2 regions of the Paenibacillus sp. J31P190 genome follow, and region 1 is predicted to be linked to the other one. Evidence: a T-box and tRNA genes for the amino acid it is inferred to sense, from the RefSeq annotation. Region 1 holds a T-box; the other holds one or more tRNA genes.
The links. A T-box is a leader RNA that pairs with one kind of tRNA and senses whether it is charged. The one in region 1 lies ahead of leuS (leucine--tRNA ligase), so its partner is inferred to be a tRNA-Leu.
Positions count from the first base shown of each region.

Region 2: it has a tRNA-Leu gene. The T-box ahead of leuS (leucine--tRNA ligase) is inferred to sense a tRNA for this amino acid. The anticodon was not compared.

Region 1 covers NZ_JCAUAS010000009.1:13,487-25,486, reverse strand. The annotation lists gene leuS (leucine--tRNA ligase) at 1-2,068, opposite strand, end outside; T-box leader at 2,156-2,503, opposite strand; gene AC58U0_RS17215 (class I SAM-dependent DNA methyltransferase) at 2,572-3,330, opposite strand; gene AC58U0_RS17210 (CvfB family protein) at 3,332-4,225, opposite strand; gene rsfS (ribosome silencing factor) at 4,222-4,569, opposite strand; gene yqeK (bis(5'-nucleosyl)-tetraphosphatase (symmetrical) YqeK) at 4,588-5,154, opposite strand; gene AC58U0_RS17195 (nicotinate-nucleotide adenylyltransferase) at 5,144-5,731, opposite strand; gene yhbY (ribosome assembly RNA-binding protein YhbY) at 5,744-6,037, opposite strand; gene aroE (shikimate dehydrogenase) at 6,058-6,921, opposite strand; gene yqeH (ribosome biogenesis GTPase YqeH) at 6,939-8,054, opposite strand; gene AC58U0_RS17175 (YqeG family HAD IIIA-type phosphatase) at 8,063-8,557, opposite strand; gene AC58U0_RS17170 (alpha/beta hydrolase) at 8,761-9,537, opposite strand; gene AC58U0_RS17165 (transglutaminase TgpA family protein) at 9,598-11,832, opposite strand; gene AC58U0_RS17160 (DUF58 domain-containing protein) at 11,825-12,000, opposite strand, start outside.
Region 2 covers NZ_JCAUAS010000003.1:33,465-45,464, reverse strand. The annotation lists gene AC58U0_RS07255 (AAA family ATPase) at 1-1,375, shown strand, start outside; gene AC58U0_RS07250 (hypothetical protein) at 1,401-1,679, shown strand; gene AC58U0_RS07245 (hypothetical protein) at 1,717-2,154, shown strand; gene AC58U0_RS07240 (YkvI family membrane protein) at 2,086-3,126, opposite strand; gene AC58U0_RS07235 (DedA family protein) at 3,268-3,873, shown strand; gene AC58U0_RS07230 (DUF4309 domain-containing protein) at 3,952-4,668, opposite strand; gene AC58U0_RS07225 (xanthine phosphoribosyltransferase) at 4,938-5,507, shown strand; gene AC58U0_RS07220 (hypothetical protein) at 5,588-5,914, shown strand; gene AC58U0_RS07215 (hypothetical protein) at 6,369-6,686, opposite strand; gene AC58U0_RS07210 (hypothetical protein) at 6,842-7,102, shown strand; gene AC58U0_RS07205 (adenosylcobinamide amidohydrolase) at 7,092-7,862, shown strand; gene AC58U0_RS07200 (hypothetical protein) at 7,938-8,093, opposite strand; tRNA gene AC58U0_RS07195 (tRNA-Leu) at 8,266-8,349, shown strand; gene AC58U0_RS07190 (Bax inhibitor-1/YccA family protein) at 8,544-9,197, shown strand; gene AC58U0_RS07185 (hypothetical protein) at 9,276-9,518, opposite strand; gene AC58U0_RS07180 (hypothetical protein) at 9,683-9,964, shown strand; gene AC58U0_RS07175 (YqzE family protein) at 10,044-10,241, shown strand; gene AC58U0_RS07170 (SGNH/GDSL hydrolase family protein) at 10,369-11,019, shown strand; gene AC58U0_RS07165 (hypothetical protein) at 11,065-12,000, opposite strand, start outside.

The sequences.
Region 1 (12,000 bases):
TAAGGGCTTCGAAATCCTCGGTAATTTTTTTGATCGTTCGGTGCCAAGTACGTTTGAATGAATCACTGCCTAATGTTTCGTCGGCGCTGATTTTAGCATTTATCTGACCATTTTCGTCTACAAACAGCCTCCACACACGATTCAAGTAACGATAGATGCCATCCACACCTGTTGTATTCCATGGTTTTGTAGCTTCAAGTGGTCCCATAAACATTTCGTAAATACGTAGTGTGTCGGCCCCTTGATCGCTGACGATATCATCCGGATTTACAACGTTACCGCGAGACTTACTCATTTTCTCCATGTTCTCACCAAGAATCATCCCTTGGTTTACAAGCTTATGGAAAGGCTCCTTGGTATGAACAAAACCAAGATCATAAAGCACCTTATGCCAGAAACGCGCATACAGCAAGTGAAGAACAGCATGTTCCGCTCCGCCGATGTAAAGATCTACAGGCAGCCATTGCTGCTGAAGCTCATGCGAACAAAACTCTTTATCATTACGCGGATCGATAAAACGTAAGTAGTACCAGCAGCTGCCGGCCCATTGCGGCATGGTATTCGTTTCACGGCGAGCTTTCATGCCGGTTTCCGGATCAATTGTGTTTACCCATTCGGATACGTTCGCAAGTGGTGATTCTCCTGTACCTGATGGTTTAATTTCATCGACTTGTGGAAGCAAGAGTGGCAGTTGATCCACGGGAACAGGCTTCATTGTGCCATCTTCAAGATGAAGAATTGGAATCGGCTCTCCCCAATATCTTTGACGGCTGAAGAGCCAATCTCTCAAACGGTAGGTTACTTTGCCGCGGCCTTTGCCGTTTTGCTCCAGCCACGCGATCATATGGCTGATCCCTTGTTCGATGTTCATGCCATTAATCGGACCGGAATTGACGTGTTCGCCATCCCCTGCGTAAGCTTCCTTCTCAACATCTCCACCTTGCACGACTTCGACAATCGGTAAATCAAACTGTTTTGCAAACTCCCAGTCACGTTGATCGTGTCCTGGAACAGCCATGATTGCACCCGTACCGTAACCGCCAAGCACGTAGTCAGCAATCCAGATCGGCACTTTCACGTTATTAACCGGATTGACAGCATAAGCCCCTGTGAAAACACCTGTCTTGTCTTTTGCCAGATCCGTACGCTCGAGATCGCTTTTGCGGGAAGCCTTTTCTTGATACTCCTTAATGGCAGCAGCTTGATCTCCCGTAGTAATTTGCGCAACAAGCTCATGCTCAGGTGCCAGAACGCAGTACGTGGCGCCAAACAATGTATCTGGACGTGTAGTGAAAACCGTCAGACTCTTCTCATCGTATCCGTCAATCGCAAATTGGACTTCTGCGCCTGTTGATTTACCAATCCAATTGCGCTGCATATCTTTAATGCTTTCGGACCAATCCAGCTCCTCAAGATCTTCAAGCAGACGTTCAGCGTACTCAGTAATTTTCAGGATCCATTGACGCATCGGCTTACGAATAACGGGATGGTTACCGCGCTCGCTCAGACCGTCAATTACTTCTTCATTAGCAAGAACAGTTCCCAGCGCTGGACACCAGTTTACAGGCACTTCATCCACATAAGCGAGTCCTTTATTGTACAACTGGATGAAGATCCATTGTGTCCATTTGTAATACTCAGGATCTGTTGTACTGATTTCACGATCCCAATCGTACGAGAAGCCTAGTGATTTAATTTGACGACGGAAAGTATCGATGTTCTTCTTGGTGAATTCTCGCGGATCATTTCCCGTATCCAGTGCGTACTGTTCAGCAGGAAGTCCGAAAGCGTCCCATCCCATTGGATGAAGTACGTTAAAGCCTCTCATCCGTTTGAACCGTGAAACGATATCAGTTGCTGTGTAGCCTTCCGGATGTCCTACATGCAGACCAGCTCCAGATGGGTAAGGGAACATATCCAGCGCATAAAACTTCGGCTTATCGGAATTCTCAAGCACCTTAAATGTTTTCTTCGCATCCCAATAAGCCTGCCATTTCGGCTCAATTTCTTGTGGATTATAGCCTTGCTGCTCTTTTGTTTCTTTAGTTTCTTTCGTTTCCTGTGTCATGTTCAAAATCCTCCCTGTGTACAGCCATCCTCATCATGATTCAAAGCGCTGTAAGCGCCAAAAAACCCCTCATCGCTAGCGGATATCGCTAGGGACGAGAGGTTAGATTCCCGTGGTACCACCCTAGTTAACACAAGACATTCTTTGCCTGTGTTCACTCTGCCCCTTAACGCGGGTGAGACGATCCAGCTAGCACCATATATAGGGATCTTTGAGTGGAGCTCAAAGTCTCTCCGCTTTGGGATCTTTGAGTGGAGCTCAAAGTCTCTCCGCTTTGGGATCTTTGAGTGGAGCTCAAAGTCTCTTCGCTTTAAATGGTGATTCACCTTCTAGCTCCAAGGCGAGTTCACAAGACTGACATCTACCGGCTTCCACCCTACATCCGGCTCTCTGAAAGATGCTGTACAAGTTACTATTCCTCTTCTAAGCTTTAATCATCTAATTAGCTTTGATTATATGTAAAATAATGCCGCACTGTCAAGCCGCAAAGAACCTCACTGCCGTTATTTCTTTGCAATAAAGAAAGCTCGCTCTGTCATAGAGGTAGGCTGCTCCCAAGTGAAGTCAGCAGCCATATGCACCTCAGTGAAACCGACTGCAAGCAGCATTTCCTTAAGCCATTGTAAAGAATAAGCCCTTTGAAGATGAGTTTCATCGATGCGTCGGAAAGTATCCTTTCCGTTATCTTTTACAAATATGGTCAACTCGTGCTCAATCTGCACTCTTTCATCATCTAACTCGCTTGTCCAAATGTAGGCAACATCGTCTTCATTCAGGAAAAAGGGCTGAGAGTCTGCATAAGCGAACAACTGCTCAGGAGTATGCACATCGAAAAGGAAAAGCCCTCCAGGCTTGAGCCCCTTAAAGGTTTGACGGAAAGCATCAACGATATCTTCTTCCTCTAACAAATAGTTGAGACTATCACAGATGGAAAGCGCTGCATCCACTTGTTCACCGAGGTCCCATTCACGCAGATCCTGTTGTACCCAATGAATGGCGCCACCGCGCAGTTGACTCTTGTGCTCTCCCGTTTTTTGCTCAGCGACTGCCAGCATGTCTTCTGATAAATCAATACCCGTCAGCTGGTATCCCTCCAAGGCTAGAGGAATCGTCAAATTCCCAGTACCACAGGCCAAATCAACAATCGTAGATGGTTTCATACCAAATCGATCGAAGCTCTCTTTCACGAAACGAAGCCAATCTTCATATGGCATGCTATTCATCAAGCGATCATAGGTGTACGCGAATTTTTCGTAACTCATGTTAACCTTGAGTCTCCTCTTGCTTCAGATAGGTCCAATCATCTTCTTGATAAATGAGCCCGTCCTTCATAAGCTTGCCTAATGCGCGTTTGAAAGCCGCTTTACTTAGTCCAAACCGATCCTTGATAATATCAGCCGACGTTTTGTCCGAAAATGGCATCGCATTACCTGGACGTTCTTGGAGGACACTCAAAATTCGCTCAGCATCTTCATCGCGGCCTTTTTCCTTCGGGAGCCGCATCGACAGATTGACCCGCCCATCCTCTTCACGAACGAATGCGACACGCACTTCAACCATCTCACCTACACGAAGCAAGCGTGTCCGTTCCGGAGCAGCTATAAGTCCAATAACACCATAACCAAGGACTCCGGCTTCGCAAATGACGAAGGTGCCAATTTGCAAAGGTCTGTACACACGTGCTTTGACCCACTGATTACTCCAACTCGAGGGTGCACGAACGCAAAGAGGAGCCAGGTCCTCTTCCAGAGCCAGCTTAGCGATTAAACGTCCTTGCCGATCGTGAGCTAATGTGGCAAATACCTTATCTCCTACTTGTGGACGCAGTTCCTCGAGCTCCGGCACATGTCTGTAGGGAAGCAACAGGTTGCGGCCCAGTCCCATTTCCAGAAAATATCCAAATCTAGGGTGAATATCTACAACTTCCAGAAGTCCTACTTCGCCCATGAGAAGAAGAGGACGCTTCATCGTAGCCATCAATCGATCCTGCGTATCATGGAACATGAAGGCTTCAACATGCTCTCCGGGTTGTATCTTACCTACGATTTCTGCATAAGGCAGAAGAACATCCTGCTGGCCGTCAGTAAGGAAATAACCGTTAGGAGGAACCTCCCTCGCTACCTCTAGGGTAACAAGGGATCCTGCTTCCATTCTCATACGCGCTCCACAACTTTGGCATCGGACCAAAGTCTTTCGATATTATAATATTCACGATCATCGCGGTGGAAAACATGAAGAACAACATCCCCTAGATCAAGCAAAACCCATCTTGCTGTATCAATACCCTCGTAGCCTCTGATATTAACGCCGTGCTCATGCGCTTTCTTTCTAGCTTCGCCGGCAATTGCTTGCACTTGTGTTTCTGAATTCCCGTGACAAATAACGAAATAGTCGGCGATTAGGGATACGCCTTTCAAGTTCAGGGTTACAACATCTGCCGCTTTTTTATCTTCAGCAGCCTCAACAACAAAAGCCAAAACTTCTTCTGGGTTTTTACTCATTCAATCATCCTCCAAGGTTTATGTGTTTATTTGTGTAATCAAATCGTTCCGAGTCAAAATAGTAAGCGGATAAATCCGTTTGCCTTTGGCAATTAAAAAGCTAATTGTAGAATCAAAACCGGCGACCAACGCCTTCTCTAGGCTTTGCTCAGCGATTTCGCGAATGATATCTACACCTGGAAAATCACGTCCGGGCTCCATATAATCCGCTAAGCATACGATTTTGTCCATTAATGTCATCTGAACACGACCGGAGGTGTGATACCGAATTGCATCTAGTATCTCCTCATCATGGATGCCAAATTGCTCCTTAGCGATATAAGCTCCAGCATGGGAGTGCCACAGCTCTTTATCATAATCCAGCAAGTCTTGGGGCAATCCGTTCTCGCGGATAATCTTAGCTTGCTCCTGAACGGGCCAATACTTGCAATAATCGTGCAAAATGGCCGCCAGATCGGCTTTGACCGGGTCTCCACCAAAGCGTTTCGCTAAGATAACGCTAGTTTCCATAACACCGAGTGTATGCAGCCAGCGTCGCTCAGGCATTTGTTCCTTAACCGCCGCAATCAGTTCCTCACGATTCATACAAACGGTTCACCTCCATATAACCATTCACCGCATCTGGGACAAGGTAACGGACTGAACCATTCCTTTGCCTTTCATTACGAATAGCTGTTGACGAAATTTCAACAAGCGGCATGGGAACAATCGTGACTCGATTACGAATGTTAATAGGCATATGCGATAAGTCAAGCTCATAACCAGGTCTAGCTAATCCAATAAAGCGAATATGCCGCACGATGTCATCAATGCGATGCCACTGCGGCAAATATTGAACCATATCGGCACCTATAATATAAGCAAATTCCGTACCTGGATATTCCTTGCTTAGCAGCTCAATCGTATCGATACTATAAGATACGCCGCCTTTGTTGATTTCGATATCAACTGGACGAAAAAAAGGATTGCCTTCCGCTGCAAGGCAAACCATCTCCCAGCGTTGCTTCGTCGTCGCTTTCGGCGCATTTGGCTTATGCGGCGGCACATTTGCCGGCATCAACCACACCTCGGCGAGATCTGCTTCCACCCTCGCTCTCTCCGCCGCGATCAGATGACCGGTGTGGATAGGATCGAAGGTGCCACCCATTATTCCGACAAGCATACTTCCACCTCTTTAGCGCGGCAGTTCAATCTTCTTCTTGTCACGCGATTCTTTGTAAAGCACGACGATTTTCCCAATAACCTGCACGAGCTCTGCGCCAGACTTTTCGGATAATTCAGTGCCGACCTCGTCGCGGTCTTCTCCACTGTTGTTGAGTACAGTAATTTTAATCAATTCACGAACTTCCAAAGCTTCTTGAATGTGACGGATTAAATGATCGTTCACGCCGCCTTTACCTACTTGAAAGATTGGATCTAAATGGTGCGCCATTGAGCGCAAATAACGTTTCTGTTTGCCTGTTAACATAGATGTCCCTCTATTCATTCTTATTCAGCTAACGACTGTTCTACCACCTGTCTCATCGCCGCAACGGGCGCAGGGGTACGAGTCCAATATTCAAAGGCAAAAGCACCTTGATAAATAAACATACCGAGTCCGCCATGTATGCGGGCTCCTCTTGCTTCCGCTTCACGAAGGAATCTTGTAATTCGCGGATTATAAATGAGATCGCTGACCAGATGATGCGAACGCAGGAGTTCAAGCGGTAACGGAACTTCCTCAACATGAGGATGCATTCCGGCCGAAGTTGTATTCAGAACGAATTGGACCTCATCTACAACAGGTCCTAGCTCGTCCATGCCAAGTCCAATCGCTTCGGTGTACGTACTGATCGTGTCGGCAAGTTCCAAGGCGCGTTCTTTGGTTCGATTCGCGATGTAGATACGGCGAATCCCTTCTTTGGCAAGCGCATAGGCAACGCCTCTGGCCGCTCCACCAGCCCCAAGAAGAAGAACACTTTTCCCTTTCAGATCAATACCCGTCTCTTCCTTGAGCGATCGCACATAGCCAATACCGTCCGTATTGTAACCGGTGAGCTTACCTGATTCATTAACGATGGTATTCACCGCCCCAACGATCCTAGCCCCTTCATCGATTTCATCCAAGTACTGCATAACTTCCACTTTATGCGGAATCGTTACGTTGATACCTCGATATCCTAATGCCCGTATCCCGCGAACAGCATCCCCAAGTTCTTCTGGACGAACGTGGAAAGCAGCGTAAACTGCGTTAATACCTGCTTCCTCAAAAGCTCGATTCAACATAATCGGGGAACGGGAATGCCGTATCGGATCTCCGAAAACCCCATATAGAATGGTATGACTGTCAATCGTCGTCACCAGTTTCTCCATGTTCTCCTCTTGTCCCCCTAAATCAACGACTCACGCGTGATAACCTTAATCCCCTTCGGCGCATGAACGGCAAGCTGAGCTCCAGCTAAGCTGTTCACTTTAATCCAGCCTAAACCAGAGATCAGCACATCCATCTGTTTCCCCTTCGGAATGTGCAGCGGATGCTTCACAAGCTTAGGCAGCTCGTCCAAGTCTGCTAGGTTAGGAGGCGCAAGCATGACACCTTTATGTTCTTCATACAAATCATCAGCCTTTTCCAGCTTTGTACGATGAATTTGAATGGCATTAGACGTGTAGCAAGTAAATGATTGATGCTCACCGCTAATAAAATCAAATCGAGCTAAGGCGCCAAAAAATAGCGTTTGCGCTTCATTTAACTGAAACACCATCGGCTTAAGTGGTTTGTCTGGCATGATTCTAGCTAAATCACGCTTTTTCACGACTTCGGTTAAACGATGTGTATGCACAATACCAGGTGTATCAACAATAAACCGACCATCATCCAGTGGGATTTTGACCAGATCCAGCGTTGTTCCAGGATATTGTGACGTTGTAAGCTCTGACTCCAGATCACTATAATCACTGATTAAGCGGTTAATGAGTGTCGATTTACCGACATTCGTTGCACCGACCACATAGACATCCATGTTGCCGCGATATTCCTGCACAGCTGTAATAACACGATCGAAACCAATGTTTTTCTTTGCACTGCAAAGGATGATATCAACAACCTTGAGGTTCTCTTCTTTGGCTCTGCGCTGTACCCAATTAATGATCTTATTTGCGTTCGTCACTTTTGGCAGCAAATCGATCTTGTTTACGACTAACAGAACAGGATTCGTACCCACAAAGCGTGCAAGACCGCTAATCATACTGCCTTCAAAGTCAAAAATATCTACGATTTTCACAACCAGAGCTTTCGTTTGGCCGACATGTCCTAATAATTTAAGGAAGTCGTCCTGCTGCAATGTGATGCTCGAAGATTCATTATAATGCTTGATGCGATAACAGCGTTGACAAATAACTGGTTCCTTCTGCAACGCTTCAGCCGGGATAAAGCCCAGCTTCCCCTTTTCTTCCGTTTGCAGCAATACGCCGCACCCCGCACAATGACTAATCGTTTCTGTACTCATGAATCCTCCTATTTCTTCATCCTAGCTAAAGCCCATTTCTCAATACGGCGATTGATTTTCGTGAAAAAACCCTCATCCTTAATTGAAATGGGTTGAACTAGGATCGTGTATAGCCCCATCCGATTGCCTCCAAGAACGTCAGTTAACATTTGATCACCAATGACAGCTGTTTGTCTGGCATTCGTACCAAGCAGCTTCATGGCTCTGTGGAATGAAACGTTCGTTGGTTTCTTAGCTCGATGAATGAACGGAATGCCAAGCGGCTTCGCAAAGGCTGAAACCCGTCCATGATTGTTATTGGACACGATGACGACCTTGAAGCCCATTTTTTGCAAACGGTTCAACCACTCTATTAACTCCGGAGTCGCATGCGGATCTCGTGCGCCTACGAGTGTATTATCGAGATCTGTTATAATACCACGGACACCAAATCCCCATAGGTGATTGGCATCAATATCATAGATCGTATGTACAGACTGTCTGGGCACTAGCTTATTCAGCAAACAAATTACCTCCAACTGCTTCCTCATGAATCGGAGAGACTTTGAACTACTTTCAAAGATCCCTAAGCGGAGAGACTTTGAGCACGTCCAAAGATCCCAAAGCGGAGAGACTTTGAGCTACGCTCAAAGATCCCTATATTATATACGTGACACTATACCATAGTGACCCACTTGTTGCAAAAAGAAAAGAACATATTTTCCCACTAGGTACGGGGCGGAAGCGGTAACCAGTTCAGTACGTTTTGAATTTTACGGTCCCAATAGCCCCACTCATGTTGGCCTGGCTCCTCCTCATAGGTCAGATCCATACCTAATTCGCGGCAATAATCTCGAAATCGAATATTATCTTCATAAAGGAAGTCTTCCGTACCGCAGCATTGATAGAGCTTAGGGGATTGTCTAGTCGCGCCAGACACCTGTTCAGCCAAATAAAACAAATCATTCTCGCTGCCTTTAATCTTGGACACATCTCCATAAATCAGTTTGAAATCGTCCGGAAAATTCAATGCTCTGTCTGATATATCTAATGCCCCTGATAAGCTTGCCGCTGCGGCAAACCTTTCCGGATGTGAAAGTGCCAGTTTCATCGCGCCATAGCCACCCATGGACAACCCAGCCACATAGTTCAATTCTCTTTCCTGAGCTAATGGGAAAAATGATCGCGCTAATGCTGGCAATTCTTCACTAATAAAGGTCCAGTATTTCGGCCCCGAAGCCATATCGGTGTAAAAGCTGCGGTTGACGGCTGGCATGACTACCGCTATTCCCAATTGCGAAGCATACCGTTCAATCGAGGTTCTCCGCATCCAGATCGTATGATCATCAGATAAGCCGTGCAGCAGATATAGCGTAGGATGCTTTACCCCATAAACTGCAGAAGCCAATCCGATTTGATTTTGAGCGGCTTGCGGCAAAATGACGTACATGGAAGCTGAAACCCCAAGGGAATCTGAATAAAAATGACAGTCGATAAAAGCCATAAATAAAAATCTCCTCTCATAGGAAAACCACCACCTCGAAAGGTGAGTGGCTTCTTTGTTCTATTTCATTTGTTCTTTTAAGCGAATAATAGATTGACTAACGGTCTGGTAGTCGACTTCAGTGGAATTCTCCTGACTGTACTTCGCGCGTTCAAACAATTCGAGCACCGTTTCCAGCTCTTTTTTCATCCACTTACTTTGGTTAGACCACCTTGTCGTCGCTTCTCGCATGGTTTCGTACTCATGTCTCGTGTAGCCCCTGCGACGGCTTAGCCGCAGCAGTTTTTCGAATTCAACAATAATTTTCTGATTGAAATTAACGACTTGCCTTTTCTTCCTGCGGGTTCGCCATGCTCTCCAATTGTTGCTTTTCAAGATAAAGAAAAGAACTAATGCAACAACTACGGCAGCTCCTAAACCACTTAATGTCAACCACAACCATGTAAGGCTCGGAGCCTCTTTTGTTGCGTCAGGCAAAGTAACTGGGTCACTTTCCGTTGATAGGTCAACGGGTGGCGGTGTTTGCTCTGGAAATACGTTCGGCAGTTTGAAGCCTGAGGTCGGTTCAAAGGGTATCCAGCCAAAGCCTTCAAAATACACTTCAACCCACGAGTGAGCGTCTGAATTTCTAACGGTATAGGTACCTGCTCCATCCGCATCGATTTCAGCACCCAGTTGACTCAAAATACCTAAATCCCTAATTTCTGCAGGAATCGGTGAAGTGCCCGATGAATAACCTTTCACCCAACGAGTTGGAAGTCCAATAGAACGGGCGAGTACAGCCATAGCTGATGAGTAATAATCACAATACCCTTGCTTCACTTCAAATAAGAAGCGGTCTACGAAATCCTTACTCTTGCCTTTACTTTCATCTGGCGTATTCGTATAAGGATAATGATCTGATAAATACTTCTCGATTGACTTCGCTTTGTCATAAGGATTCGTCGCTGCCTTGGTAATCTCAACAGCCAGCTGCTTCACCCGTTCAGGAAGGTCGGCAGGCACTTGCAGATACTCCGCCCATTCCAGTTGATTGGCATAGTCTGATTTGACTTCTCGCAATAACGCTTCTTCCAGTATAGGCTCCTGTGTAACAATTGTATAATCTTTAGGATAATTATTTCTTCCTATATAGCGAAGCTCAGATTGACGAGGAGACCATATCAGACGTTGAAACGGGTTCTCACCTTTATTCACTTCCACAATTTTCTGAATGGCGAATCCCCCGAATAAAACAGGAAATACTTCCTCTCTATCCATGACAACCGTTTGAGTCACTTCTTTGGTTTTCAAAAGTGACAGATCAAATCGCGGATCAAGCGGCAGCGGATTACCATTCACACGATTGACTGGCAATTTACGCTCCACCGGGCTAAGCTCCCAGCCTTTTCCGTTATATAACGATCTCGTTTCGCCTCGGAAATAGGTTCTCTTGCTCGTTTCAACAGTCATAACCGGCGTGTAATCATAACGAAAACCGCCGCCAAGCCGACTGTCATCACGACTATAGCCGGAAGAAGCATCCGCGTTCGAAGATGACGTGATGCTGACTCCTTTTCCAAGTAAAGGAACAGCTTCACCACGGCTTACTTTCCAAGCTGTATAAGGATCCGTTAATATCGGATTCACAGTTGGCGCTAGCAGGCCAACCAGAAACGTGACACCGACTATCAATAAAACGGGAACAATGAGCGTTGACGGGTAATCCGTAATCGTTTCCCAAATGACCGGGGCCCGTCTCTTCAGTTGACTAAAATGCTGCACCATCAACAGTGAGAAACCGCAAAATATGACCATAGCTACTTGCGGCCACAAAAAGATCATGCTGAAGGAATCGCGAATTGCAAAAAATAAAATACTGACAAAAATAAGGACAAACACACGCATTCTCGATTGGACAGACCACATGGCAAACAAATAAGTAATCCAAGCAATTAAACTAAACCAAATGTATGGTTCCAACTGCCCTGCATTCAGAGCAATCCATTTCACCGCATCATTCCATGTTGCCACATTAACCGCCACAAAATGATAGCCCATACCAATTCCGTGCAGCCAAATAATCAATCCGAATTGAATCAAGGATCGCCAGCCGCGATGTAAGTGCGGGATAAGGTAAGTAGCCGCTACAATGGAGAGGGTTCCCGTCACAAAGGCGACCGTTTCAGGCAGCCACAGTCCATCTTCTTTCATGATCCAGATAACAAATTGATAAAGGAAAATACCAGTAAGAATTGCTGTTACTCGCTGTGACCAATCTGTCAGTAAAATCCTTTTCCATAATGTGTTAGGCATAACGTTTCGCCCCTCCCAACAGGTTAGGCAAGTCCGTCAACTGACTAACCTCATAACCCATATAACCTTGTGAGCGAATCGCCTTGATCCAATCCTCTTGATTGCCTTCCTTGTCCAATCCTTGCGGTTTGAATGCGTGGTTGGATTTAGCATGAACCCAAATATGGC
Region 2 (12,000 bases), on a different contig from region 1:
GCCTCAACTGGATGCTTGGATGCGTGAAGCTGAGCAAAATAAGCAGCAACGAAGCGAGCTGCTTCGTAAACTAGAGAAGCTGCAGGATACGAAGGAGATGCTGCAATCTCTTCGGCAGCAAGAAGATCAGCGCAGTGGCTATTTCGAGCAGCTTGTGAGAGAGTCAGATCAGCTAGAGTCGGATTGGAGTCATTGGTTGCAAACGCTCGGACTAAGTACGCGGTTATCTGCAGATGCCCTGCTAGAAACCATCCAGACGATTGAGCAAGGACAGGAAAGTCTTCGTCAGCTTCATAAGCTGGAGTCCAAGCTTGAGACATTAGTAACAAACATCGATCATTACGAAAAGACAGTCGGTTCACTCCTTCGGCTTTCACCAGCGGTGCGTCAAGAGCCCGTATTCGCGCTCAAACGCTGGAAAGAACAGGAGCAAGAACAGGTGAAGCTGCTTGCGGAGAAGAAGCATAGCGAGCAGTTATATTCGGAAACCGAGCAAGAGCTGCAGCTTCTACAGACCAACGAGCAGCGTACACAAGGCCGGTTGGACCAGCTTTTACAGGAAGCCTCTGCATGTGACGGTGAAGAACTGCGTATTCATCAGAGAGAGCAGGATCAACGCAGGAAACTTTCGGAAGAACAAATATTGCTGGAAACCTCGCTCGAAACGTTACTTAGCCGCTCCTTACTTGCCAGTTACACCGAGCTTTTGGAAAACCATGGAGAAGAGGATATCGCACTTCAAATCGCATCCCTTCAAGGACAATTAACCGATACCGCCCATGAAACGAATGAACTTCGAGAAGTTGTTGGCAAGCTAGCGGGACAAATTGAGAAGCTGGAGCAAGGCTCTGAACAGGCCGATCATCTTCTTCAAGCTGAAGCTTACCGGGCTACTATTCGTCAGCAAGTGGATCAATACGCCGTAGCTTCTTTTGCTTCACTGCTGATGAAGAAAGCCCGCGAATTTTACGAGCATGAACGGCAGCCTGGCGTGCTTCTGCGAGCATCGGATTACTTTGCGAAGATGACGAACGGTGCCTTCACCCATGTCAAAGCGCCATTCGGTGAGCAGCGTCTAGTGGCCATACGAGCGAATGGAGAGTCGCTGGATACGAGTCAGCTTAGTCGGGGAACGGCAGAGCAGCTCTACTTATCCATGCGCTTTGCACTCGCCCAGGAGTATGCTGGCAAGGCTATTTTACCGCTGGTGATGGACGATATACTCGTCAATTTCGATGAGGAACGAATGGAGAGCTGTTTGCGTGTTCTTGCAGACATAAGCAGCAGGCATCAAGTGCTGCTCTTTACCTGTCACAGCCACGTGCGAGATGCGGCAGCAAGAGTTATTCCCGGAAATCGCTTAATTCGTTTGTAGAAGCGTTGCAATGGAGGAATCGGAATTGGAATCAGAAAACGATAAGAAGAAAGAGCATCGGGAAATCACCTATCAGGTCGGATGGAAGAAGGGGAAGATCGAATGGAATGAAGGGGCATCGGAATCTTTAGCCGATAAATTATCGATGGAAGATGAGGGGCATGTTGGAGAAAAGCGTCTGCAGCTGTTTTGGCTTCCAGCCATGAGTCTTCCTAGTTGGTTGCTTCTCCCCTTACTTTATTCGCTTCCCGTCTTCTGTTTCCTATTAACGCTTGTTCTCATTTATGGGTTGCGTCATGGCTAACAGCAAGTAAGGATTGAATGAAGGGGGGATCAGCTTTATGAACATGCTATTAGCTATTATAGGTGGCCTGCTTGGCCTTTTTGTAACAGGGGTTGCCATATATACAGCTTGGATGGTTCATCAGCTTTGGAAGCAGCAGGCGGCAGCGCCAAAACCAGCAGGTCAGGTGGAAATTGCCGTCAAATACTTTTCAAAATGGACGGTCATTGATTACGCGGTCATTTTATTATTTATTATCGGTCTTTTACTATTGTTAGCCGAGCTAATTGCTGTTTGGCGAGATCAAACAGTTATTGCCAATTTCCATTTCTCCTATTTGCTTACTGGAATCATTATTTCTGCGATGGGTATGCTTCTGTTGTTTGCACGATTGATTATCGTTCTTGGTTTTATTCAGTCAGGAGCCCTACATCGCACGCTTGCGGTTGCGCCAGATCATCAGAACGAGCCATACAACACTGATAAAGCCAAATAAGGGATACAAAGCGGAAAGCAGTATTTTGAAACCAATTTGACTGATTAGATAACTAAGTATTAGGATACTAACCAGAATAACCTTAGGGTGTAGTTTCATGCGCTGTTGAAGCTGCTGGGACAAGCCGTAGGCGTCAGCAATGAAGGTCGTGAAAATTTCACCATAAATAACGAGTAAATAAGCAATTTGCGGTACGGATCCTAGTCGGGTAATAATATTCCCCATGGGGATCTCGAATTGTGCGATACCTGGCATTTGCGCGGAAAGTGCGTAATGTGCAGACAACAGGAGCAGCCCAATGCCTGCACCGCCAAGCAGTCCGCCCCAGTAAAGAACGGATCGATTGCGAATGGACGCTCCCATTGGAACGAGCACAGCTTGGGCCATCGCTAAATTAAAGGCGGTATAGAGGAAAGGTGCGAACCATATTTTTTCTAGTGGATCATCGCTTGTAATGCGCAGCCAGTTTCCAGAAGAAGGCGAATGCCACGTATAAACGACGATGACCAGGCTGAAGAGCAGCATGATGGGAACGACGATTGAATTCACGGTCATAATGGCGCCAATTCCGCGGGATAATACGAAATAGGCGAGCACCAATGTCACGAAGAGTCCTGTTTGGTAGGAGAGGTGCAGCTGTTCCTCAAATACGGTTCCGCCCCCAGCGAGCATGACGGTTGTAATCCCAAAAAGGACGATCATCATAAACAAGCTAATGGCGTTACCAATTCTTTGGCCAAAAATGGCTCGATTTAAATCCTCATAGGATGCGGCTTTCAGATCATGAGCCATCAGCATGAGTTTAATGCCAATCCAGATGAAAAGGATGCTGGATAAAGCAATCGTCAACGAGGCTAGCCAGCCGTAACGTGTGAAAAACTGCAGGATCTCTTGTCCAGAAGCGAACCCTGCTCCAACAACCGTTCCAATGTAGGTAAAGGCAACACGGACGATCTGTGAACCTGTTCGCATAGATTGCCCCGCTTTCTTTCGTTTGATATAGTACAAGGTATGTTCGGGATCTCACGCGCATGACTGGAACTTGGGGCAAGCTGTCATTTCTGTTAGAATGGGATTGAATAAGACGAAGTACAATGCGGGAGTGAGTCTTTTGTGAAGGAATTTCTATATGATTTCATAAGTCATTATGGATATATTGCTTTATACCTTTTGCTGTCTGCTGGAATCGTTGGGGTACCCGTACCAGATGAAACCCTAATGGCTTTTGTGGGTTCGTTAACGGCACTTGGAGGTCCCTTTGAGTTTGGAACAGCGTTAATTGTGATTTATGCCGGCACGATGACAGGGATGGTTGTTAGTTATTTAATCGGTCATCGCGTGGGTAAACCGTTTCTTTATCGGTATGGCAAATGGTTTAAACTAACACCGAACCGGATTGAGCGGGCCGAGGGGTGGTTTAAGAAGTATGGGCTCTGGACTGTTTTCTTTGGGTATTTCGTGCCGGGGGTACGTCATTTCACTTGTTATTTGTCAGGTGTAAGCGGAGTTAAGTTTTATAAATATTTGTTCTTCGCGGGCACAGGAGCTCTGCTGTGGTGTACAACCTTCTTAACATTAGGGCATTTTATTGGCAGTAACTTGGAGGGTTTATTCCAATTGATACATAAATACATGGGAATAAGCTTATTGACTATAGCGGTTATAGCCATTATTGGAACGGCCATTTACTTCCGCTTCCGGAAGCGGAGAGCGATATGATTCCCGTACACATGAAATAAGACCATAAGTGCATCCTATAAGAGGAGCATTCATGGTCTTATTTTGCATTCTTTGCATTTAATGGTTTGCGAAAAGTTTAATCGATTGGATGGTGCCCTCCGTCGGATCGATGTCGAGCTTAAGCAGTGTTCCTTGCGACTTGTAGGAAAGAACATAAGTGGAGTTAGTATCCGGTTTGCCTAGAATGTCAACAGCGTCTTGGACTTTCTGACCGAGGCGCAATCCGCGCAGCCCAGGATCAATCTCCGTGGAATGTACGTCAACAAACTCAAGAGCATCCTTCTTATTGAAGCCTACGGAGAAATCCGTGAAATCATAGACTTGAATGGCGTCTTCATCTGCATCCATCACGAATTGTTTCTTCGCCTTCCCAAAACGTTCAAGCACAACGTCCTTACTCGTTCCGAGCTTCAAGCCCATCAACGTTGGTTTTTCCTGTTGGTACGCATCCTCTGCTTTAATCTTCGGCTTAGCGGTTGGCTTCGAACTCGCAGATAATGGGGGGATGTCGGTTAAATCCGTTTTGGACGTGCCCGCGACTTGTGCCTCGTGCTTCGCCGTGTCTTCCGGCGTTGGCGAAGGTGATGCTGTCGCTGTTGCTACTACGATCGCAGGAGGAGTGCTTTCTGCAATAGGGTTATTTTGTACATGGTTAGTTGGATCTATAGTAGGCTGTCCGGAAGGAGCAGATGACTCTTGGCATCCAGCTAACAGTAAAGAAGCAAATGCGACTGGCACAAAGCCAAGCATGACAGGTTTAAGCAGGTTGTTCATCGTCATCTATCCTTTCTGCCGAATAATTGGAGTGAAAAATGCAACATTACTAATCATACTGTTTTCTGGTTCTATTTCAATGCATCAAGTTACCCAAATGTGAGCAATTGTAGACAAATTTCAAAATGCTGAAGCCTATATACATATAGACACCTTATACAGAGTAAAAGTTTCACTTCAAAAGAGGGATATTCACAAATTGGGACTTGAAACCTACTTCATCAATATGGTAACTTACTCATAATAGACAGGTTTAGGGGGCTAGAATCATGGAATTATTAAAACAGCGGATCCTAGAGGTCGGTGTAGTCGTGTCGGATCAAGTGCTAAAGCTGGATGCCATACTTAATCATCAGGTTGATCCTGTACTCATCATGGAGATGGGGAAAGAATTTGCAAGATTGTTTAGAGAAACGAAGCCTGACAAGGTACTTACTGTAGAGTCGTCTGGGATTCCGATTGCATATACGACAGCTTTACATCTTGAGGTTCCCATGATATTTGCACGTCGGAAGAAGACGTTGACCATGGATCAAGATACATATAGTGAGCGTGTGCCGTCCTTTACCAAAGGGATTGTTACGGACATTATGGTATCCTCTCATTTGCTTCACAAAGGCGAGCGAGTTCTGCTGATCGATGATTTTATCGCGAATGGAGATGCAGCACGCGGATTAATTCGTATCATTGAAAAAGCGGAAGCTGAGCTAGTTGGTGTAGGAATTGCTGTAGAAAAATCATTCCAAGCTGGCGGAAGCTCGATTCGAGAGCGTGGAATTCGTGTGGAATCCTTAGCTCGAATTTCCTCACTTGCGAATGGGCAAATCACTTTTAACTGATTTTACAATTTGTTCATGACTTCCCTCAAACCGATTTATCCTTTATAATGAGTATATGGTATGAGAGGAGGCTGACATCTATGGGTATCGAAAATGGTTCCATTGAATATTTTATGACAAAGCTTGGGGAAGCCAAAACACATTTTGAACGTGCGCTAGATTGTAAGCATACAGAGTTTGATGATCTGTATCCGTATATGATCGAACACCCTCAATTTTTCTGGTACAAACGATATGTAGCATGGTCCGAGTTATTAACAATCGTAAAGCTCTGCACCGAACTGACTATCGAGTGGGAACAACATTTCTCTGCCGCACAAGTGGAGTATATTCAGAAGCGCGTAATGTCTAGCAAAGTCCTTGATTTCTGGTACGAGACGAATGATTCGAAGGAACATGTTAGTTAATTTATGCCCATATAAGAAAGAGGCCAATGGATCCGAGAGGATTCGTTGGCCTTTTTCATGAAATAAATGGTGTTGGTTTCTTGGTTTAAGGTTAGTTTTTTTGAATTGAGGAACTACGATTCGTTATTTTTGGAAATATGAGCTAAAAATTGAATTAGCGGAACGAGAAGACGTTATTTGATGAAAATTGAAGGATTAAGGAACCGAAACAGTGAAATAACGAATCGTCGTTCCTTTTAACCGTTAATTTAGGCTCATATCGCACAAATAGAGGATCTACGTTCCCTCACGGAACGGTGGCACCGGCTTTTTCGGATTCGCTGAAGGGGAAATCAGATTTAGACGCATGCTCGACAATGTCTCAGACTCTAACTCAGACGCCATTCTCTGATTCTAATTCTAACTCTACTCAATCTCTAACTCAATCTCTAACTCAATCTCTGTTTCAACTAACTCAGACTCCATTATCGAGAATATTCATGCTTTCAATATGCCTTTTCGTTTGTTCAGAACCAAGCTTGTGAAGAGTTCGGTATACTTCCGTTAAATAATAATCGTATTCCTGATTGGCCTCATTGGAGTAATAAACTTTCCAAGGAAGCCAAGAAGTTGCATAGCTGCCTTGGGAGGAGTTATCGGTTTCCTCGAAAAGCTCTTGAAGCTTATCAATTTCTTCTTCGGTTGCTGAGATCTCGAATTCGAAATTAAGTGCTCCTTTGTCTTCCAGAACTTCCCCCGTGCCAACGTTGATGTAGTACGTCTTTTTATCCACTATAGAACCTCCCATGGAGTAAGTTTGCTTTTTGTGTTAGTTTTGTTTCGTCATTAGTTAAGTTAACCTCAGTAAAGCGGTTTTATGTAAAGTTTGATCTAAATCCGAATTAGTGTATGCTAAAGAAGTACATATGAAAGGTTGGAGGTAAGTTAATGATATCGGAAGAACAGCTTGATCACTATAGAGTTGAGAGCACATTATTGCGTGTTATTCGGGACGTCAGTCCAACGAATGATGTGCGTGGAATAGTAGTAGCTTGGGATGACGAGAGCGTCTTAATTCGCAAAAAAAACCGCAAAGTAGTCAAGCTCGCACGCAATTATATCTATCAACCATATGAAGCCGAAAGACCTCCTGAATTTATGCTTCCGCAGGATCCCATCGAACCAGATGGCGTTTCTGATGACGAATAAGGACGCATGGATGGGATCCATGGAGGTTCCTATCTCTGGTATTCGCATGGACTTGGTTAGTTCTCACCAAAGTACATACTTGCGGATTTGCAGCGAAAATCCGCTGCGTACGCTGAATTCTTCGCCGTGGGGCGGTGGATTCGGCACGCATAAGGTGATGATGAATCGGCAGGTGGACAAGCTGTATAATGAGGCTGATCCGCTCCGTGAGATGGAGGAATTCATCCAGCGTGAGGGTTTGAATCCCCAAGAAACAGCGGGTATGCTGACCGCGGCGAAGGTAAAGGAAGTTGGCTACAGCAGCCTTACCTGGGAAACGGGCGAAGACGGTGTTATCAGCGAATTCGGCCAGAAACTTGCAATGAAGCCAGAGCAGGAGCCTCTTCAAGTTTGCTCGTGGGTTACGGTGGGGCTGGGGAATAAAGCAAGAGCAGGAGCTGAACTGCCTGCCGCTTCCCTTTACCCTGGAACGATTAACACGATTGTCGTTATCAATGGTTGCTTAACCGATGCGGCTATGGTTAATGCTGTCATTACAGCAACTGAGGCCAAAACTGCAGCTCTACAAGCATTAGGTATCCTCGTTGAGGGTCAGCCTGCGACAGGAACGACAACCGATGCCGTACTTATTGCTGCTACGTGCCGTGGCCAGACCTATCGTTACGCGGGTACAGCGACGGCACTTGGTTACTTGATCGGAAGAACGGTATACGAAGCCATCATGCATTCCGGACAATTGTATGAACAAACGCCCTACTAATCCATGTGGATAAGTAGGGCGTTTGTTCCATTTGGTAGGCTCCCGCATTTGCATGAAGGATTCAAGTATTGTTAGTTAAGTTCTACGGAAAACACCGTAGGCAGCTGCGGTTGCAATCGCGCCTAGTCCAGATTCATCCTCATCTTCACTTTTGTAGTTAGGATCATGCACAATGGCTTCAGCTTCACCTTCTGTAAGATCCCTTTGATTACCTGTATATTTCGGTTCCAAGGCGTTAATTTCTTCCTCGTTAATAGGTCATTCCTCCTTTGCGAATAGGGTTAGGAGTGAAGGGAAGAATTATTCACGAATTGTAAAAGTGTCGTTGACGAGCTCTCATTTCCCATGTTATATTAAACTTTGTCGCAGCTATTATGACTTCGTTCATAGAGCAGCCGTATACGCGATCATGGCGGAATTGGCAGACGCGCACGGTTCAGGTCCGTGTGGGCTTACCCCCGTGGAGGTTCGAGTCCTCTTGATCGCATCAAGTAACAACCCTTTCAGTTAAGTCTGAAGGGGTTGTTTTGTTTTTGTGCAACCATGTTCGTCTTTTTCATCAATTTGGGATTTGTTATTGAGCTCTAATGTTTTAACCGCATAGATGTATAGCGGCTTTCATGAAAACTAGGTATAATACATAGTATAGATTGTACATCATTACAAAGGGGCTGATGTTTCATGGATAGAACGATTACAGTTACGCATTCTGGCAGTTTTGCTCATGTGCTTCAAACGTTTGCAATTTCCCTGTTGGTTTCCTTCCTCGGGACATTGATCGGTGCAATTGTCGTTCCGCCATCGATGGTCATGCTTTTCATCATTGCTGAGGTGGTCATGCTGGTGGCCGCAATCATCATTCGTGTTCGCGGCAAACATATCGGTTATGGCTTTCTTTATGCATTTACCGCGATTTCAGGGGTTACTTTGTACCCAGTTATTATGGCGTATGGCGGGTTGCTGGGGGCAAATGTAGTATCTGGCGCATTCTTCGCAACTGCAGCAATTTTCGGCGGACTTGCCTTTTATGCCCATCGTTCGCAGCGTGATTTCAGCTTTCTAGGCGGCTTCTTGTTTGCAGGGACGATCGGACTCGTGCTCATGAGTGTAGTCGGTATGTTCGTTAACTTTGGTTCTGCAATGAACCTAGTATGGTCGATGATCGGCATCTTGATTTTCAGCGGTTGGGTTCTCTACGATGTAGCTCAATACCGAAACGGTGTATCCGCGGAAGAGGTCCCACTCGCAGCATTAAATATTTATCTCGATTTCATTAATCTCTTCTTGTACATCTTGAAGTTCCTAGCTTCAATTGTTGGGTTAAACAGGGATTAAACAAATCATCAGAGACACCAAAAAGCACGTTCGTCTCTCACCGTACGGTGAGAGACGAACGTGCTTTTTTGCTTGAAGCTATCTTAGGAGATCGAGCTTGGGCTTGACCTGAACTTGAACGGAATGAAAATAGGAGATATCTCCGCGGAAGCTTCGATTAATTTCGAGCAGGGTATGCAGGATTTGGATGAGTTCAGCATGGTTTAATCGGACGGTTGCTGTCTCCTCCTGCTCGGTTCTGCTCAATTTGACTTCGAGTAGATGATTGGATTCGTCCATTTGAATCTCTAGCTGTTCCGTTAGCAGCATCTGTTTCCACATCCAAGTCAACACCTCTCTCTCTACTTACTCTAGTGTATGCTTGGATAACGTGAATAGACGTGTAAGACTGCGCTATGATCAATGGATTTTTAAGAAACAAGCACGATTTCCTTTCTCTGTTCATACAATTTAATGATCCTATAAGGGGAGAGAGGAGATGACCTATGGCGGCTTGCAGCACATGGACGTATAGAGGGATTTCGTCTTCGGTATTCAAAGCCTTACAACAAGTCGGCAGAAAGCAGGGCATTACGATTCCTAATACAACACAAGGCAAGTTCATGGTAACGGTGGTTGGCATGAATGTCGGATTTCAATATGCATGGGATACGAATGCTCATACCTTGTTATTGCAGTGTGATAATAAACCGATGCTGCTCGGATGCAGCACGATTAAATCTTTTGCAGACAAAATCATTGCGGAGAGTGGCGGCAAAATCGGTTAATCCCCTATATCCACCTGTCTTTTGCAAGTTTAAGCTCCTGTCTCTGTGGTTAAAATAGGGATAGAAGGCAGGTGGACATATGGCAAAAAGCGATGATCTGGTTAAGTACATAACACAGCAAGTCGTCACGTATATAGAAACACCAAGGGAAGTTCGACAGCAAGTCAAAGCCATAAGCAAGGAACAGCGGGAAAGCTGGCAAACACGCTGGTTCGGCATGCTGCCGCTGGCCACACGTATGTTAATTGATCTGGCGAAACCCAAAAAGGTAAAATGACAAAGCCTCTTCACCTATGATCGGGAGATTTAATTCATCCTGATAATTGGTGCGAGAGGTTTTTTTGTTTATATATCGAATATATCAGGACGAACGTTACTACCATAAATTGGGGGAAGATGTCATAATGAAACTTGAGAAAAATAATAAGCTTGTCATGATTGGTGATTCTGTTACGGATTGCGAACGATCAAGACCGATTGGCGAAGGATTATTCGGAGCTTTAGGTAAAGGCTATGTTTCTATCGTGGACGGGCTGATCAATGCTACGTATCCAGAGCTTCAAATTCGTACCGTTAATGTGGGTACCAGCGGTAATACGGTACTTGATCTCCAAGCTAGATGGCAAACGGATGTCATCGATTTGAAGCCGGACTGGTTATCTATCATGATCGGTATTAATGACGTTTGGAGGCATTTTGACGTACCGCATCAAAAGGAAAACCAAGTGGGCATTGAGACTTATGAAAAGACGTTAAGAGAGCTGGTCGAACAGACACGTCCTCTTGTCAAAGGGCTTGTACTGATGACACCCTTTTACATAGAGCCGAATCCGCAAGATGCCATGCGTTCCCAAATGGATCAATACGGGGCAGTCGTGAAACAGATAGCCGAAGAAACAGGCTCCCTTTTCGTGGATACACAAGCGGCTTTCGAACCTGTTCTACAGGCTTACTACCCTGCCTACATCGCTTGGGATCGTGTTCATCCGAATAACGTTGGTCATACCATTTTAGCTAAAGCTTTTCTTGAAGCTATTGATTTTACTTGGAAATAAAGCGGAAAGCCTTAGACCTCTGGAAATAGCGGTCTAAGGCTGTTCTCACGGAAAAATATGTCCTAACTTTAAAGCATTCTCCAGCAGCACGTAACGGGGTCCAACATGATCTAAAGTCAGGTAGGTATCCCCAGATACCCATTGTTGATAACCCAGAATGGCGAGCGGCAGCGTGACTTGACCATCATAGAGCTCGGTGACATAGGTTAACTTAGCCTGAGGGTTTAAAGCCTTTTGAAGTTCGCTCAGTTTGGTCACTGGAAGCGGTTTGCCCTGGACCCACGGGAGCCTATCATAAGGATCAAAGGCGGGATATAACGCTGTTTGAGCTTTGCTCGACAAATCGGTTGCATCTGGACGATCCTCAGTTATCCTCGGGATAGGGTCCTCTTTGAGCGGAAGCATCTCTCCGGATTTGGCATCCAAATAATAGGTTTGGTCTTGGAGAATTATTTTCCACACAGCGGTTAGCTGGTCCATATAAAGTCGGTCTAAAATAATCGTTTCATTTTGAACAAAATCAGAGTAAGAAGTAGTAGTTGGAATGAGTTCCTGCTGTACCAAAGAACGATACAGCGTGGTCAAGCTGAATAGCGGATTGTTCCCTGTTCCGTACTCGGTTAATCGGAAGGAGCCGTTGTCCGCGGCATGTACGATCATATAGCCAACATCCTGTCCATGATCGGTGAGGATAACCACCCAACCATGTGTGCCTGGTCCGAGCGGATAACTGTTCCAAACTGCCGTCTGCCAGCGTTCAAACCCCGATTCCCGAGCGAGAGTTGTTCGCCAAGTGTTGATCGTAGCGGTCAAAGTGGATTCACTCCGCAAATCAGGTAATGGCTTCGTTTCTGTGTTACTAGCTATCGTTTCCCTTGCCGCCTGCGTATAGCTTGTCCGTTCTACGGAGTCGCCTGCAGAGGTTTGGAGCGGTATGAATAATAAACTGCTCACACTTATGAAGCAGGCCGCCGTCCATGT